Regions from separate parts of the Paenibacillus sp. PAMC21692 genome, predicted to be linked through region 1. Evidence: riboswitches for the same ligand, from Rfam matches in the RefSeq annotation. Region 1 holds a riboswitch; each other region holds the start of a gene.
What was found. Region 1 has a riboswitch for cyclic di-AMP ahead of H7F31_RS04660 (C40 family peptidase). Riboswitches for the same ligand answer to the same signal wherever they lie in the genome.
Positions count from the first base shown of each region.

Region 2: it holds a riboswitch for cyclic di-AMP, as region 1 does, so the genes downstream of both, H7F31_RS13590 (hypothetical protein) here and H7F31_RS04660 (C40 family peptidase) in region 1, are expected to answer to the same signal.
Region 3: it holds a riboswitch for cyclic di-AMP, as region 1 does, so the genes downstream of both, H7F31_RS11475 (APC family permease) here and H7F31_RS04660 (C40 family peptidase) in region 1, are expected to answer to the same signal.

Region 1 is NZ_CP060293.1:1,152,571-1,158,582, forward strand. Features, by position in the region: gene H7F31_RS04645 (EAL domain-containing protein) at 1-458, shown strand, start outside; gene H7F31_RS04650 (GNAT family N-acetyltransferase) at 495-1,031, opposite strand; gene H7F31_RS04655 (MFS transporter) at 1,091-2,389, shown strand; gene H7F31_RS04660 (C40 family peptidase) at 2,574-3,056, opposite strand; cyclic di-AMP (ydaO/yuaA leader) riboswitch at 3,061-3,212, opposite strand; gene H7F31_RS04665 (glutamine--tRNA ligase/YqeY domain fusion protein) at 3,824-5,488, shown strand.
Region 2 is NZ_CP060293.1:3,451,614-3,457,625, forward strand. Features, by position in the region: gene H7F31_RS13580 (ABC transporter permease) at 1-227, shown strand, start outside; gene H7F31_RS13585 (ABC transporter permease) at 238-1,020, shown strand; gene H7F31_RS13590 (hypothetical protein) at 1,138-1,581, opposite strand; cyclic di-AMP (ydaO/yuaA leader) riboswitch at 1,585-1,761, opposite strand; gene H7F31_RS13595 (aldolase catalytic domain-containing protein) at 1,927-2,883, shown strand; gene H7F31_RS13600 (eCIS core domain-containing protein) at 3,001-5,025, opposite strand; gene H7F31_RS13605 (ATP-binding protein) at 5,283-6,012, shown strand, end outside.
Region 3 is NZ_CP060293.1:2,929,837-2,935,848, forward strand. Features, by position in the region: gene H7F31_RS11460 (ABC transporter substrate-binding protein) at 1-179, shown strand, start outside; gene H7F31_RS11465 (FecCD family ABC transporter permease) at 191-1,240, shown strand; gene H7F31_RS11470 (FecCD family ABC transporter permease) at 1,227-2,297, shown strand; cyclic di-AMP (ydaO/yuaA leader) riboswitch at 2,466-2,634, shown strand; gene H7F31_RS11475 (APC family permease) at 2,822-4,648, shown strand; gene H7F31_RS11480 (LacI family DNA-binding transcriptional regulator) at 4,734-5,741, opposite strand.

The DNA.
Region 1 (6,012 bases):
TGGAACGCAATCTTAGGCAGCTCGCTCATACCGAGAGGTGGTGGCAGCAGCAGGCAGAACGTCTGGCGGAGCACCTGCAGGCGATTATGCTTGGAGCGGTACTGCCGGAGAAGGCCGACGACTGGCTGGAGTTGCTTATCCCGCATTTAAAATCCTCTTGCACCAAGGTATACCTATGCAACGAGGAAGGCATTCAGCTGTCCGCGAATTTCAGCAGGGGGGAAGACGGAGTCTGGAAGCGGGAAGAAGAGTACCGGTATGCGAATTGGAGTTGGAGGCCGTATTTTGTCCCGAACCTGGTTCAACTGGGTGAGAGCCGAAGGGCGATAGTATCCCGCTCGTATACGGATCTGGATTCCAGAGCATGGATTCGTTCGGTCTCGGTGCTCGTCCGTCCCGGTCTGATCCTGTTTGCAGACAGCAAGGATGAGGTTAGTCCGTGGGAAGCCTCTTCATGAGGTGGCCGTCAGATCTTGGAAGCTGCAAACACGCGCTTAACGAGGCGCTTCGTACACCATGCAGTGGAACCACTCAGGCTCCCCGCCGCTGAAAGACGGGCGAAGATAGGTGTCGGTAATGCTGAAGCCGGCTTTCTCATAGGCGCGGATGGCCCGGACATTCCACACAAGCACTTCGAGGTCGATCTCGTTGCCCGGACATCGACGAAGAGCTTCCGCTGCCATGAGACCGACAACCGAAGAGCCCAACCCTTGGCCGCACAGGTCGGGATACAGTCCGAGGCCAAGTCTGGTCACGCTGCCCATGGGGAAGAATTGGGCATAGCCAATCAACCTTTGCCGTTCGTCGAGAATGGCTCCATATTGCTCTGCTCGCAGGACGGGATCACCGAATTCGATTCCGTCCTGTTGCATTTGATCCCAGGACGGCCAGTTGAAGCGCTCGTATGGTTCTTCGTACCTCCACGTACATAGCTGTTCCGCGTGGGAGACTTCCAGTGGTCCGATAGTCAGCGCCGATAGATTTGGTTTATAATAACTAAGGTTAGGTTCATGCTCTGCAGAATTCATCATAATTTGATTATATCAGATAGGCGCCGCGGCGCGTGTATGTAGTAAGGAGAATCGGCAACGTGAAGAAGCTGCTATGGATCGGATGTTTATCTTATCTCGTTATTGGTATCGCCCACGTGGTGGGAGGCTCGGTATTAGAACAGTTGATTGCCTATTATGGCGTCTCTTACAAGGATGGCGGCCAGTGGATAATGAATCAATTTCTGGGGTTTATGGTCGGCGTTCTGCTAGCCCCTACTCTGACGGCGGGCATAGGGAAACGCGGCGCCGTATTGCTGGCCATGGGTTTGCTCACCCTTAGCGAAGCGGCGTACAGCTTGCTGCTGCCTTGGGGATGGATGCTCGCCATCGCTCCCATCGCGGGGGTCGGCTTCGGGATGACGGAGGCAATCGTAGGGGCGGTCATCATCGACCTGGTAAAGGGAAAGGCGTCGGCCATGAGCCGTCTCGAAACGTTCTTTGGAATCGGGGCGCTCATCATTCCGGTGACTGTGGCCTACCTTATTCAAGAGCACATCTGGCAGCTGTCATTCCCGATTCTGTCCGCCATGGCGGGGATTACCTTTGTTTTATGGTTGACGATGTCCTTCGGTGAGCTGGACAGTCAGCTTGGGCTGGCGGCAAGGCCGGCAACGTCAGGTGCAAGGGAACGTGCAGCTTCGAGCCATGCTGATGCCAAGGCGGAAACAAATGTGGGTGCCGACGGCGGGGGTTCGCCGGAAGACGCAACCATGTCCAAACCTTCGGGAGGAGTCTTGCTAGGATATTCGGGTCGACTGTTGCCTTTCCTGATTCTCTGCGCGCTGTTCTTCCTGATGTACGTGGGGATGGAGATGAGTTTCTCCAACTACCTTCCGTCCATACTCATCACCCGTACGGAGATGGGAGAAGCTGGCGCGGCTGCTTCGCTTAGCTTGTTCTGGGGAACGATCGTACTGGGCAGGCTGTTCGCGGGAGTGATTGCGGAGAAGGTCGGCTATGGAAGGTACCTGACGATTTCTACCCTGGGGGCCGCGATCGTATTCCTGCTAATGACGATTACGACCAGCTTGAACGGGATGCTGCTATTGATTGCGCTTGGCGGACTGTTTTTCTCCGGCGTGTTCGGCATCGCATTGGTGTACGCCAACAGCTTGCTGCCGGGTATGACGGAGCGGACGACAAGTCTAATGGTAGCGTTTGGAGGTATCGGCGGCGCCTTGTTTCCGAGAATGACGGGTTGGCTGATGGATCGCTTCGAAGTGGAATATACGATTTTTTATCTTGCCGTACTGGTTGTCATCATGTTCGTCCTGCTTGGAGTGATCCTTCATCAAGGTCGTAGATTGGCGGGTCATATGGAGCGTCTGAGGTCGTAAGCGGCGGATTCTACACTGAGAAAACCAAACGGCTGTCGCCAAGGCGAAACGGCTACGCCGTCCTTTGGCGGCGGGGCGCGTTTCGTTCCGAGAATTATAGAGAAAGTACGACGAAATCATATACTTTCCTATAATTCCAAAAAGAACAGCCTCCCCGTTGCCGGGGAGGCTGTTGCCTTGTCCATTATTTAGCTGCGACTGCGAACGTCTCGAATTGCTTGGCGTCCATGACGCTGCGCGCCGTTACAAAGCGGGACTTATAATAGGAGCTGTTAAGATCGTCGATGATAACGCCGCGGCTTGTAGAAGCGTGGGCAAATTTGCCGTCGCCTACGTAGATGCCTACGTGCGTGATTCCGCCGTTTACCTTGCCGCTTGTGTCGAAGAAGACAAGATCGCCTGGCTGCAGATCAGCCTTAGCGACTTTGGTTCCGACCGTAGCTTGGTCTACCGATCTACGAGGAAGATCAATGTCCATCTTCTTGAAGATGTAGCTGGTAAATCCGGAGCAGTCAAAACCCTTTGTGGTGGATCCGCCGTAAGAATAAGGCGAGCCGATCGTACCCTCGATAATGTTGTCCATCTCCGAGCTTGCGAAAGCGCTTCCTGCTTGGAAAGCTAGCAGAAGCACAAGCCCTAGTAATACAGAGCTAATCTTCTTCTTCAACTTGTGGTTCTCCTTCCGGTGCCGACGAGGTTAGCTGTGGGGTTCGGTTGAAGGTTCCCTATGACTTCTCAGGCGCTGTAGAACACCAGACGTCGAAGTCAATTCACCCAAAGTGGTTCCCCCGTTTCCCGATTGGGAATTAGGCAATGTCATCCAAAGTTATTTTCTAAGGATTATAATAATGGCAAAATGTAGATTCGTGTTGAATATGAGAAGATATTAATATTAGATTTATAAATAATCCGTTTCAAATTCAAAAACCATGGGTAGAAGGCGCTTCCAAAGCGTGTAATTTAGCTAAATTTTGTGTATCATAAGGAGATACAATGAATCGGCTGTCGTTATTGAAAGCGGCGAGGCGCGATAAGGCGAAGGGTGTTGTCCCGTGTCGGACAATCCTTTATAAGTTCGAGTTCAAAAAGTTCGGTTTTCAGCACATGAGCTTATGCTTCCGATGCTGCGTTTTTTCAAAAACGCTGTAGAAGATTGAATGAAAGTAGAAACTGAGGAGCGGAGCGTAGTGGAAGCTACGTGAGCACCTACAATGTTTCCGGAGGAAACATACTTCGAAAGCATATGCTTAGTTTTCGCTTGCATTCAAGATTCGATATCGAGTAGGCTTCATGGCATACTTCGTGATCAAAAGCGGACTTTTTGAACGTCCTCTATAAGCAACGTTAGAATCGACGTGAAGGCCTGGGGAATGCGAGACAGTCCCCGGATGGGCGCACGAGTGGAAAAGGGGTAGGTCGCTAGTGGAAAACACAATGGAGAACAAGTCGTCATCCTCCAATTTCATCAAAAATATTGTCGTGGAAGATTTAAAGAGTGGCCGCGTGCAAGAAGTCGTTACGCGCTTCCCGCCGGAGCCGAACGGCTATCTGCATATCGGACATGCGAAGTCGATCTGTCTGAACTTCGAGCTCGCGGATGAGTTCAAAGGAAAGACGAATCTGCGCTTCGATGATACGAATCCCGTCAAGGAGGACACGGAGTACGTTGAGGCCATCCAGGAGGACGTGCGCTGGCTGGGCTTCGATTGGGATGAGCTGCGGTTCGCTTCGGATTACTTCGAAGAGTTATATAATCGAGCGGTGCTTCTTATTAAGAAGGGGAAGGCCTACGTCTGCGATTTGACGGCGGACGAGATGCGCGAGATGAGAGGGACGCTTACGGAGCCGGGCAAGGAAAGTCCCGGCCGGAATCGCAGTGTGGAGGAAAATCTGGATCTGTTCGCCCGGATGCGCGCGGGAGAATTCAAGGATGGCGAGCGAGTCCTGCGGGCGAAGATCGACATGGGTTCGCCAAATATCACGATGCGCGATCCCGTTCTCTATCGGATCTCCCATTCGCATCATCATCGGACAGGCGACGCTTGGTGCATCTATCCCATGTACGATTACGCCCACCCGCTCAGCGACGCGATCGAAGGGATCTCCCACTCCGTTTGTACGCTGGAGTTCGAGGACCATCGTCCGCTATACGACTGGGCCATCGCGGAGTGCGAGATGGAGAGCACTCCCCGCCAGTACGAATTCGCTCGGCTCAACATCACCAACACGGTGATGAGCAAACGTTATTTGAAGCAGCTCGTAGACGAAGGCGTTGTAGACGGCTGGGACGACCCGAGGATGCCGACGATCAGTGGCATGCGCCGGCGCGGCTACACGCCGGAGGCGATTCGCGCATTCTGCCGCGAGATCGGCGTTGCCAAAAGCAACAGCGTCGTGGACGAGCGGAACCTGGAGCACTTCATCCGCGAGGACCTGAAGCTGAAGGCGCTTCGGACGATGGCGGTGCTGCGGCCGCTTAAGGTTGTCATCACCAACTATCCGGAAGGACAGACGGAGCTGCTGGAAGCGGAGAACAATGCGGAGAACGAAGAAATGGGCATCCGCCAAATTCCGTTTTCGCGCGAAATTTATATCGAACGCGACGACTTTATGGAGAATCCGCCGAGCAAGTATTTCCGCTTGTTCCCCGGCAACGAGGTGAGGCTGAAGCATGCTTACTTCATTACTTGCCAAGAGGCCGTGAAGGACGAGAACGGCGAAGTCGTAGAGCTTCGCTGCACGTACGATCCGAAGACGAAAAGCGGGAGCGGATTTAGCGAGCGCAAGGTGAAGGGGACGATCCATTGGGTTGAAGCGTCGCAGGCGGTACCGGCGGACTTCCGTTTATACGAGCCGCTTATTTTGGACGAGGCGTCGCAAGGCTCCGATAAGTCGTTCCTGGAACGCATCAATCCGAATTCGCTGCAAGTCGAGCAAGGTTACGTGGAGCCGAACATGAAGGACGCTGTCGGAGGCGACAAGTTCCAATTCTTCCGCCACGGCTACTTCAGCGTCGACTCCAAGGATTCGGGCGGCGGCAAGCTGGCCTTTAACCGAATCGTGTCGCTCAAGAGCTCGTTCGACCCGACCAAGGCTTAGGGAGCGGGAGGGCCTGAGATCGGTGAGAGTTGGAGGTCTAGGATCAGCGATGGCGCGGGGGCTAGAGATTAGCAGGAGCTCGAGGGCCAGAGATCAGCGAGCTGGAGTGCCAGAGGACAGCGAGAGTGCGGGTGCCAGGGAGGGGCGAGAGCTGTAGGCCTAGAGATCAGCGGAGTTGGAGGTCCAGGGATCAGCGAGGGCGCTGGGGTCAGGGAAAGGCGAGAGCGGGTCGACCTCGTCAGGTGCGTGCCGACTGGCGGGCGCGGACTCGCCCAGACTGATGAGTTCGCTCGATCTGGGGGATTAGCTCGAACTTACGGATGTGCTTGGCTCCGTGGAGCGCCGCGCCGGTCCAGCCTCACGGCTTGGCCGGCGTTTTTGGAATGGCGGCAGAATGCAGGTAGCGGGCTAAATGAATGGAGCGAGTTGGCAGACGGTAGGGATTTAGCAGACAAGTGTGGGCTAACGGACATGCGAGACGTTATTGGTGCGAAAACGGATATGGAGCGATTCTAAGGGACATA
Region 2 (6,012 bases), 2.3 Mb from region 1:
TGGTCATCCCAGTGCCGCTTATGCCGGAGTGGCTGCAGCGAATAACGTATGCGCTGCCGTTTCGCTGGACGACAGACTTCCCGTTCCGCGTCTATTCGGGACATATCCCGCAGCAGGAAGCGCTGATCGGCATCGGCGTACAGTTTGGTTGGATAGCGGCATTGGCTGCGTTCGGCATGTGGCTGATGCGCAAGGCGCTTCGCAACGTCGTTGTGCAAGGAGGGTGAGGAGAACGCGATGTCATTATATTTCCGTTATTTGAATATTCAACTCAAGTCGCAGCTGCAGTACAGAACCTCGTTCTTGCTGCTCAGCGTAGGCCAATTTTTTATCCCGTTTATGGTGTTCGGGGGGCTGTATTTCATGTTCGAGCGATTCGGGCAGTTGGAGGGCTGGAGTTTCTTCGAGGTGACGCTTTGCTTCGCGGTCATTCACTTGTCGTTTTCTCTTAGCGAATGCTTCGCAAGGGGATTCGACGCCTTCTCCAGCCTGGTCGCCAGCGGAGACTTCGACCGTTTGCTGGTAAGACCGCGCGGCACTGTCGTCCAGGTGCTGGGCTCGAAGTTCGAATTTACGCGTATCGGACGTTTGCTGCAGAGCACGATTGTGCTGATCTGGTCCATCGCGAATCTGCCTCAAGTATGGAGCTTTCCCAAAGCGATTACGCTGTTCTTTATGGTATTTAACGGCGTGATGATCTTCACGGGCATCTTTATCCTGGCGGCTACCTTCTGCTTCTGGACCATACAAGCGATTGAGATCGCGAACGTGTTCACCGACGGAGGCCGCGAGATGGCGCAATATCCGCTGACGATCTATGAGAAGTGGGTGACTCGGTTCTTTACGTTTATCGTCCCGTTCGGGTGCGTGACGTATTTGCCCCTTATGTATTTGCTGGACAAGGAGGAGGGGAACTGGGTAACAGGAATGCTGGTGCCTTTCGGAGGTCTGTTATTTCTGCTCCCATGCCTGCTGGTATGGAGGATCGGTGTCAGGCATTACCGCTCGACTGGTTCTTAACGGCAAGAAGTACAGACCAAGAGCCCGAACAACATCCGCCGTGGATGGTGCCCGGGCTCTTTTTCATTACGCGGCTCCATGAATTAAGGAGTCCGAAATTTCAACTTGCAGCGATCCCTAATCCAGCGACAGGTAGGCGACGGCGCGTTGTTGCAGCACGGATTCCTCGGCCTGGAAGGCAGTGACAGAACCGATGCCTGGCATCATGCCCATCTCCCGAATCTGCTCCATGCCTGTGATGAACATCTGACACACCCGCTTGTCGGATTCCCCTCTGCTCATAATAATCTCGGTCAAACGTTCGGTTACCGAACTAAGCGGGAAGCGGCCAATGAACGATTGAAGAAGCTCTCTCCAATGCTCCAGATCGAAGCTGGCGTCGTTCTCGCAGATGAATTGTTCGCTCCAGCCGATGCCAAGATCGCTGGTCAGCCTGAGACATACACGAAATCCGGTCGAGTCGACGGCGAGAGCGGGAATGACGAATAGTTCGATGCGGCTGATGTTGACATGCTGGGGCAGCTCGATGGGGAATGAAGAATTTTCCAGGAATAAAGACATGTTCATCTCTCCTTCTTCCGCTGACGAGGTTAGCTGTCGGATTCGGGTTAGAGAGAAAACCCTACCGGGGGCACAAATCCCCGGATTCACCCCCTGCGTGCGGTCCATGCAGCCATGCGACCGGTTCGCGTTGGTTCCCCCGTTTTCTCCCTGGAAGGAGAAATTAAGCGTTATTGTTTACATAATATTTTAGCGTTAAAATATCCATTTGTAAATGAGGAGTTATTCGGACAGGAGGAGCGGAAAAATCGCAAAAAGCGACATATTTTCTTTGCGTTCCCGCGGCTTATCAAGTATGATGGTAGATAAAAATGAACTCATGTTCAATTCAAAGGAGCAGTACGTATGCAATCGAAAACAAGTCACTGCAAAATCGTCGACTGTACTATTCGGGATGGCGGACTCGTCAACAACTGGGATTTCAGCATCGAGTTTGTCCAGCACCTTTATAATAGCCTTAACGAAGCCGGAGTCGATTATATGGAGATTGGCTACAAAAACTCTCCGAAGCTGCTCAAAGGCGCCGAGAACGCCGGTCCATGGCGTTTCCTTAACGACGACTTCCTGAAGAAGGTTATTCCAAACAAAGGCAATACGAAGCTGTCCGCGCTTGTTGACATCGGGCGCGTCGACGAAAACGATATCCTTCCCCGCAGCGAGAGCCTGCTGGACCTGATCCGCGTTGCCTGCTACATTCAAGACGTGGACAAGGCGCTTGAGCTGGTGAAGGTGTTCCACGACCGCGGCTACGAGACGACGCTTAACATTATGGCATTGTCCAACGTCATGGAGAACCAATTGATCGAAGCGTTCCAAGCGATTAACGAGAGCGTAGTTGATGTAGTCTACATCGTAGACTCTTACGGCAGCCTGAAGCCTGAAGACTTCACCTACCTGGTGGACAAATTCCAACAGTATCTTCCGAACAAACGTCTTGGCATTCACGCCCACAACAACTTGCAGCTGGCATTCGCCAATACGCTTCTTGCTGCTGGCAAAGGCGTAGAGCTTTTGGATGCTTCCGTATACGGCATGGGCCGCGCTGCGGGCAACTGCAACACGGAACTGCTCGTCTCCCAGCTTCAAAATACGCGCTACAACGTGCGTCCAGTGCTGGACATGATCGAGAAATACATGATTCCGCTTCGCGAGAAGGAAGAATGGGGTTACATTATTCCTTACATGATCACGGGCATTCTCGACGAGCATCCTCGTTCCGCGATGGCGCTTCGCGCTTCCGAGAACAAAGACAATGGCGTGGATTTCTACGATCAACTGACTACTCCGGAAATTTCCAAATAAGAGGAGTCAGACGCCACAACAAAAGCGCCGTTCTGGTATGCTGCTCAGCTTCCGGAACGGCGCTTTTTTGTTTTCAATATAGGAAACTCGTCATGGAATAGCATACAGAAGATGCGGTTATTCGTCTTCCGGCAAGGGGTCCTGCTGCGCCGTCTTAGACCGCGAATGCGACGCTGGCATGTCGAGGTCCGAACCATCACTCGTGTCGCCTTGGCTCAGCATTTCATTTACCGTACTCCACTCCTCTCTGCCCAGCAGTCTCGACGCTTCCTTGCGAAGATGATTCTGAAGCTTGACGAGCCTGTCGACTAGGGCGTTAATCTCGGCAGGAGTAAGTAGATCCTCCATCAGTGTTCGCAGATCGTCCGGCTTGAGAGCCAAGATGCGTTTCGCCAGCTCTCTGTCTACGAACTTGCTAAGGCCAGGGTATTCCTGGTGATTGGAATCCAGATCGCTCTGCGCGCCGAATGCCATATCGTTGTCGAGCCCCTTCACTCCAAGCACATTGCCGTCATCATCGCGTTCAATCATGAAGTTTCCGCCTTGGAGGTCAACTTGCATGGCGAGAGTATCGATTAACTGCAAGCGCGACATGGCCCGTTGGAAGACGGGGTCATCCACGTTAAACGATTCCTTGCGGCTCGCTTCGATATCATCGTTTAAAGGCTTCAGAAATTTATATCTTCCGCCGGATCCGCTAATTCCCGAGTTGTGTAATGCCATCTCCGCGCCGGCGATGACGCCTGCGTCTAGCAGTTTGTCCAATCGGGACATAGCTGCCAGGCGAGCGCCCGCCCGATCGATTTTGTTATCCATTGCCACGTTGCCGTTTTCATCGTCTGCCGAATCCTTTTTATTCTCGGACGCCATCTCGGACATCTCCTCATAGGATCGCAGCGCGAGTTTTGTTTCCTTGAACATCCCTTTTTTATCTGGCCCGATTTCGAAGAGCGCGATCGTATTGCTGCCGCCCGTGCCCGTAACTCCGTTTATATCTTCCGCAAGCCCCGGCAGGCCTTTGCTCGTGAGGAGTGCCCATAACGGGCGATCCTTCGCCGGATCCAGCTTGTATTCGGCCGCGGAAGAGCGAACGGCTCTTTTCTCTAGAGGCAAGGCTTTCTTAAATCTGCGGATATAGTCAGCCGTGGGGTCCTTGTCGTCTTTCTTATTGTGACTGCTGCAGGCATCGCTGACGTTCTCGACTTCGTTGTAGAGCGACATAATCACGTTGAGCTGATCGTCGATTTTCTCTGGCGTGTTCCCAACGACCTCTTGGTCTACGTAACGGTCGAAGAGCTCCAGCTTCTGCAGGAGAGCGCGATAATGCGTGTTGTTCTTCGAAAGCGTCTCGCCCATGCCAAACTTCTTGTCCGGCTGAATCGTGGCATGCTCCTTCGGTTCGCCAAGCTGCTTTTTCGCTTCGGAAGGGCGGGGCATGCGCTGGATGGGCGAATCGGCGTAAGTGGAGGAGCTTGAGCTCCGTTCGCCTGTATCCGCGGTTTGGCGCTGAACGAAATCCTGGAATTCTTCACTCTCGGACTCCGCTTGTTTTTGATGCTCCGGTTCTGGGGCATTCGCTGCCTTGGCTCCCATTCGATCGGCTTCTTGTTCGAGGGCAGGACTATCGTTAAGCGCGTGTCCGGTAGAGAGCTGGGCGGTAGGTGCGACGCGTCCTTCGCGCTGCTGGATAACGTGGGACAGCTCATGCCCGAGCAGCTGCTGACCGTCGCGGCTATCGGGTTTATACTGTCCCGGGGCGAAATGGATATCCGAACCTTGCGTATAAGCGAGCGCCCCGACTTGACTTGCTTGAGATCCGACATGGATGCGCACATTGGAGAAATCTGCTCCGAACGATTGTTCCATCTTGGCCTGCAAATCCTCGGGCATGCCTTTCCCCCCTCCGGAAGAGGAAGATGATGACGGCGATGCGGCATGCAGCTCCGTAGATTCGTCCTTCAGTCTCTGCAGAACCGCTTGATTGCCCGCAGATGCCTGGAGCCGAGCTAACTGGCCCGTCGGACTTCCATCCTTTCGGCGCTGAATGGCAGCCGAGTCCGGCTGGGACGAGCGCGGCAGCCTTGATGATAGTTTAGGCTCATGTCGCGTTAGAGCGCGTCGTCGTTCAGCAGATTCCTTCATGGATTCACCATCTTCCTGGAGAATAAGCGCAAGATTCGTTTTACTACGTTCATTTTAACTCTCGTAAACCGATTATATCCCATTGCCGCGGGAGCTGTCATACCCTTTTGCAAAATATGCCAAGCGCTCTGTCGATTCGGCCCTTGCATTCTCTCATTCCACTCCCACGTATTTGGCAATCCTGTGATATAATGCAGAAATATAGGTTATTATCGCACGGGTTGACGGACTGTGCCGAATGCGGGGGAACGCTGGAAATGAATGCTGCGGACGAGACGATTGGCGTCTATGGAGCGGTTGATCATATTAGGGACGAACTAATCTGGCTGGACGCTGGCCTGCGCGCGCTGCTTGATCTTGGAGGCAACGATCCGTTCGTGGATCCGCTTGCAGCCTTTAGAGGACTGGTCGTGAGCAGGGAAGAGCTGCTGGAAGAGGAATCTGCGGAGATGGCCGAGAGCAAAGCTCGGGCATGGCAGGATTATGCGGCATTTCGGAGGGAATCGGAGGAACAAACCTCCGAACGGGCACGGGACATACTCGGTCTGCCTTTATACGCTCTGGCATCGTCACTCCGGCTTACGGTATGGGAATATCGCTGCGTCGTGCTTTGCCTAGCCGTAGAGGTAGATCGCAACTATGAGAAGTGGTATGGCTACCTAAACGACGATGCAACTGCAAAAACGGCAACGGTTGATTTGGCCTTGAGGCTGTTGGGAGATTCGGAGGATGACAGGAAGCTGGGCAGAGTCCTGTTAGGAAGAGACGGCAAGCTCCGCCGCTGGCTGCTTCAGCCGCCAGGGGACGAATCCTCCGCTCAGGCGCTCAAGTCGCCGCTTCGGCTGGACGAACGTGTCGTAACCTTCCTGCTGGATACGGAGAAGCTCGACGGAAGGCTAGGCGAATGTGTGGAATCGCTCGATCCGGAGCAATACCCCGAGCTTGCCTGGGAGGGAGCCGGGGAAGTTGAAGACGTGCTTCGCCAGG
Region 3 (6,012 bases), 1.8 Mb from region 1:
GCACGCTGCCCGTATCGGAGCAGCTCGCGGCTTCCCCGCTCTGGAGCAAGCTGAAGGCGGTGCAGAATGGGCAAGTGCATGAGGTGCGTTCGCCGATCTGGGGCGACGGGCGGGGAACCCGCTCGCTTGGCATTCTAATGGACGAAGCGCTGGCCATCCTGTATCCGGAAATATTCTAGGAGGCTCGAATATGCCAAGCGAGACTGTTGCGATCCCGAAGCCTATAGAGAGGCGTCCCCAAAGAAGACTGCTGCCAGCAATGCTGTTTGGTTTCCTTGCGATTGCCGCGGTAATCACCGTCGGCTTGAAGGGAGGTACCCCTTCGCCGTCATGGGGAGAGCTGGCGGGGCTGCTTTTCGGAGAAGGAGATGACTTGGTCTGGACGATCGTAGCGGAAATTCGGCTGCCCCGTATAGTGCTGGGGCTCATGGTAGGCGCCATGCTGGCTGTCTCCGGTACGCTGATGCAAGGAGCGATGAACAATCGGCTTGCAGGCCCGGAATTGCTGGGCTTGTCCGCCGGGGCGTCGCTTGCTGCGGCCGCGATTCTGGTGCTGAGGCTGCCTGTTCCCTACCATCTGCAGCCGCTGTATGCCTTGGCGGGAGGGCTGGCTGGTGGCGCCGTCGTTATCATGGCCGCAAGGATCACCCGTGGTGCGGCGGGCATGCTGTTGATCGGGATGTCGGTCACGGCGATGTTGAACGGCCTGCTTATCGTGTTGATCGCCATGGGGGCCAGCAACGATGTGAATCTGCTTTATGCGTATCTGCTGGGTTCGCTTGCCAACCGCGGCTGGGAGCAAGTGCTTCGCGTGCTGCCTTGGTTCGCCGCCATGCTTCCCGTTGCGTTCGTTCTTGCGAAGCGGGTTAATCTCTTGCAGCTTGGCGACGAATCGGCTTCGGGGCTTGGCATCAACGCTGGTCTATCACGAATTGTGATCCTGCTTGCCAGCGCGATGTTAGTAGCGTCGACGGTCGCCGAGTGCGGTCCAATCGGCTATGTTTCCTTACTGGCTCCGCACCTGGCGCGAGCCGTCATACTTTCGCAGGACGCGCGTCTCGTATTGCCGGTCTCGGCGTTGATAGGAGCCGTTTTGCTCGCCTTGGCGGATCAACTGGGGCGGCTGCTGTTCGCTCCGTTGGAGCTGCCCGTCGGCGTTTGGACGACGTTGGTCGGCGGGACGGTCTTCCTGTTGATTCTGTCGAGAAGGAATGGAGGAGCATTCCATGGCGGACAATAAGGCTATTCCCGGAATCGGTGAACGGTCAGCCCGACATTCCCGCAGATTTTGGATCGTAACCGGTGTCCTGCTTGCCATGCTGACGGCGCTCGTGCTTCTCCATCTTGCATTCGGCCGAACGCCGCTGTCCTTGGAAGAGATAATGGCCGCCCTGTCAGGAAACGGGCAGGACGGGTACCGGCATATCGTCTGGAATCTGCGTCTGCCGCGGGCTCTTGTCGCCATGACGGCGGGAGGTCTTCTAGGACTTGCCGGAGCCATTCTTCAAGTCGTCATGCGGAATCCGCTCATGGAGCCGGGCTTGATCGGCGTGTCGGCAGGCGCGGTGTTGGCCGTCATATTGACGATGCAGTTCTCGTCGGCCGCGATTCCCATAAACGGACGGATGCCGATTGTCGCATTGGGAGGCGCATTGCTCTCGATTGGCATGCTTTACATGATCAATGGGAGAACCGGCGGCAGCGGCCCGCGATTGGCGTTGATCGGCGTCTTGGCAGCTTCCGTGCTGCAGGCGGCGAACTCATTGCTTATGCTGAGACAGCAGGAGGGCTTGGCATCCATCCTGCTGTGGTCGTTCGGTTCGCTTAACGGACGGGTATGGGCGCACTGGAACATGATATGGCCATGGGCGCTGGCGCTTGTTCCCTGCGCGCTGCTAATGGCAAGAAGGGCGGCGGTGCTGCAACTGGGCGACGAGACGGCGGTCGGGCTCGGCTTGCCCCTTTTTCGTACCCGGCTGCTCCTCTTGCTTCTTGCCGCGGCGCTGACGGCGGTATCCGTGTCCGCGGTAGGGGCCATCGGCTTCGCAGGTTTGATTGGTCCCCATATTGCGGCGAAGCTGGTCGGCCGGCATCCCGTCTATCTGTTTCCCGCAAGCGTATTGTTGGCGGGAACGCTGCTGATTGCCGCGGATTGGATCGCGGGGAGCGCGACGCTTTCCTTCTCGTTGCCGGGCATGGAGCATCGTGTGACGAGCTTGCCTGCAGGCGCGGTCACGACATTGCTGGGAGCACCGTTTTTTCTTTATCTGCTGCGTTTAACGAAAAAATTAATCTAGAATTTTCGAGGATATCTCGGATAAAGGCGAGAAAAAACGATATCCACGGATCAAATGAATAAGAAGCAACTGCTGCGAGCGTTTTATTGGCTATCTTTGAATTGAAACAACCATTTTTGAGCCGAAATGTCGTTTTACACCCTTCAATAAACGAGTTATGATCACTACATCATAAATTCGCTGAGTCTTCTTGAGGACAATGAAGAAGAGCGGGGGAACCAAACGGCGCTTATCGATAATGACAAGCGTCAGGGGTGAATCGGCATAACAACCGCCGTAGGGCTATCTAATGGCCCGAATCCGTCAGCTAACCTCGTAAGCGTTATTGGAATGGGTATGACTTCGGCTCGTTAAGCCGCAAGGTGCTGCCTTGCGGCTTTTTGCTGCGCTAAAAACGGCATGGGCCCGCCGGAATGCCGCAGCAAACGAAGTAGAAACCTTCCCTTCCAGCCAACAAAGCACAGGGGAGATGGACAAATTGAAAAAATCAACGATGAAAAGGCTCCAGTCGGGCGGTGGTTCTAATGTTATCCGCGCTTAAACGAGTGTTGATCGGAAGACCGCTGAAGTCGACGGAGCTTGGCGAGCAGAAGTTGAACAAAACAAAAGCGCTGGCGATTCTCTCGTCGGACGCGTTGTCGTCCGTCGCATACGGCCCCGAACAAATTCTGCTTGTGCTAATGACCGTCGGCATGGCCGCGTTCTGGTATTCCATTCCGATCGGAATCGGCGTCCTGCTGCTGCTGACGGCGCTTATTCTGTCATATCGGCAAATTATATACGCCTATCCGCAAGGGGGCGGCGCTTATGTCGTCTCGAAAGAAAATCTGGGCAAGTACCCCGGCCTTATCGCCGGCGCCTCCTTGTTGGTCGACTATATTTTAACGGTAGCGGTTAGCGTCTCGGCCGGAACCGATGCCATCACCTCCGCATTCCCGAGCTTGCATGCGTATACGGTGCCCATAGCCGTCGTATTCGTCATTCTGCTTACGCTGCTTAACCTGCGGGGCGTAACGGAGTCGGCGTCCGTCCTGGCTTATCCCGTATATTTGTTCGTTCTTGCATTGTTCGTTCTAATTGGAAAAGGATTGTACGACATGGCAACGGGAGCGATTCCGCAGGAATTGCATACGCCCGTAGGGACGCCGGTGGCAGGCATCGGACTTTTCCTGCTGCTGAAGGCATTCGCTTCCGGCAGCTCCGCGCTGACTGGGGTCGAAGCGATCTCCAACGCGATCCCGAACTTCAGGAAACCCGCGCCGGTCAATGCATCCAGAACGCTTGCCGCGATGGGGATTTTGCTCGCGGTGCTATTCTCGGGCATCGTTGTGATGGCCTACGAGTACGGAATCGCGCCGACTGCGGAGGCAACGGTCGTCTCGCAGATCGCGGAGGATGCTTTCGGGCGAAACTTCATGTATTATGCCATTCAGGGAACGACGGCGCTTATCCTCATTCTGGCGGCCAATACGGGCTATTCCGCTTTTCCCATGCTCGCGGTCAATCTGGCCAAAGATAAGTTTATCCCCAGAATGTTTACGGCGAGGGGCGACCGGCTTGGTTATTCCAACGGCATCATCATGCTTGGCATTTGTTCCATCCTGCTCATCGTGCTTTTTGGCGGACATACGGAACAGTTGATTCCGCTCTACGCGGTCGGCGTATTCATCCCGTTTACGCTGTCGCAATCCGGCATGATGCGCAAATGGCTTCGCGAGAAGCCGGCCGGCTGGGGGATCAAGCTCGCGATTAACACGGTCGGCGCGGCGATCAGCTTAGTGGTAACGATGATGTTTTTCCTGACGAAGTTTCCGCAGGTATGGCCCGTGCTCGTATTCCTGCCCGTCCTGATCTGGTTGTTGCTCGGCATTAACAGGCATTACGGAGCGGTGGGCGAGCAGCTTGGCCTATCCACGGGCGAGCCGGTGAAGGCTATCGAAGGCAACGTTCTGATTCTGCCAGTGGCAGGGATCACTCATGTCGTGGAGCAATCGCTGAGCTACGCGAGATCGCTTGCCGCCAGCCAGATCATCGCCGTATACGTGCCGTTCGAGCGGGAGGAGGAAGCCGCGTTCCGGGAAAAGTGGAGCAAGCTGCATCCGGACGTCAGGCTCGTCACCTTGCATTCGCCGTACCGGAGTATCATACAGCCGCTCATGAAGTTTATCGACGTCGTGGACCGCAAGGCCAAGGAAAATCATTACCAGGTGACGGTCATCATTCCCCAATTCATACCGAAGAAAGGCTGGCATAACTTCCTGCATAACCAGACCAGCTTCTATATCCGGACCCGCCTTCTGTATCAGAAGGACGTGATCGTCACGACCGTTCCTTACCATCTGAAAAAATAGCTTTGCCTTCCCGCAAAAAGAACCCCCGAATCGAGCAAGCCGAGCTTGCCCGTTTCCGGGGGTTTTTCTGTTGGCTGACATGCGCCTATTCGTTGACGACGAGTCGGCCACGAATCAGCTTCCGCTCGTAGCTTGCCGTTGGATGGTGGATACGCCAAAGCAATTGGTCCACGGCTCTTATGCCAAGGATCTCTTCCTCGACGTTGACCGTTGCGACCGTTACGCCGGGATAAGAGTTGTCGAAGCCGGTAAAGACGATGCCTTCGCTGGATGGATCAAGTTTCTTTACCGCCTTGGCTAACAGGCTTGCGTAATAATCGTTGGCGCAGACGAAAACCTGAGGGAGCGGTCTTGTCGCAAACGCTTCTCGAAGCGCCTCGTCGCAGCCCTCGTATTCGTACTGGAGCAAAGCCGGAATCTGATGCTGGGGAAGCCCGGCATCCATCAGAGCGGCGTTAAAACCGAGCCAACGCTCATAGAAGCTATAGGCATCGGCGATTTTGCCGACGAATTGGTACTCCCGATAACCCTTGCCGAGCATCGTCGACATGATTTCGTTTATGCCGGCCAGATTGTCGGAGAAGATACTGTCGCATGGGAAGCCCTTGTCCCAATGATCGACCATGACAACGGGCTTGCCGAGGCGGCGGCATTCGTGGAGGATGGGCGATGCGATGCTTCCGACGGCAAGAACCCCGATGATGGCTTCCGGGTTCAACAGCGAGAATAACGAGTGGATGTCGGGTTTGACCAGCGTAGCAAAATGAATGCCCTTCTGATTCAACGCGGCTGTTATCCCTTCGAACAGCGGCCCCCAGTAAGCGGATTCCGGATTCTGCGACCTTACGTCCGGGAAGAGGACAAGCACCGTTCCCGTCCATACCCGTCGTTGGTCCTCCGCTTGCTCGTCGCGTCGCCGGGGCGTTACCGCGGGTGGAATTTCCTTTCGGTAGCCGAGTTCTGCCGCTTTCTTGAGAATCAGCTCTCTGGAATGCGCGCTTACGCCGGACTTGCCGGCTAACGCGCGCGATACGGCATATTTGGACAAGCCGACGCTGTCGGCGATTTCTTGCATCGTTATTTTGCCTCGCATTAGACTTCTCCTCGATGTTTAATGGGAATCCGGGATAAAGGGGAAATACCCTCGGTTAAAATCTAACAGACACACGCGACGCTATATGTCCGATTTTTAACGTCAAACAAATCTAACAGACAGGAGGGACACTATTGGGTCGTAACGGAGCCAATATGCGCGATGATGATGCCAATAAGGTCGAGTATGTCCGTTAGCGTCATTTATGTCCGTTAGGCTGCGATAAAACTTACCTTTGAACGCGGTTGTTCAGTTTTTCGAAAGGCAAAGG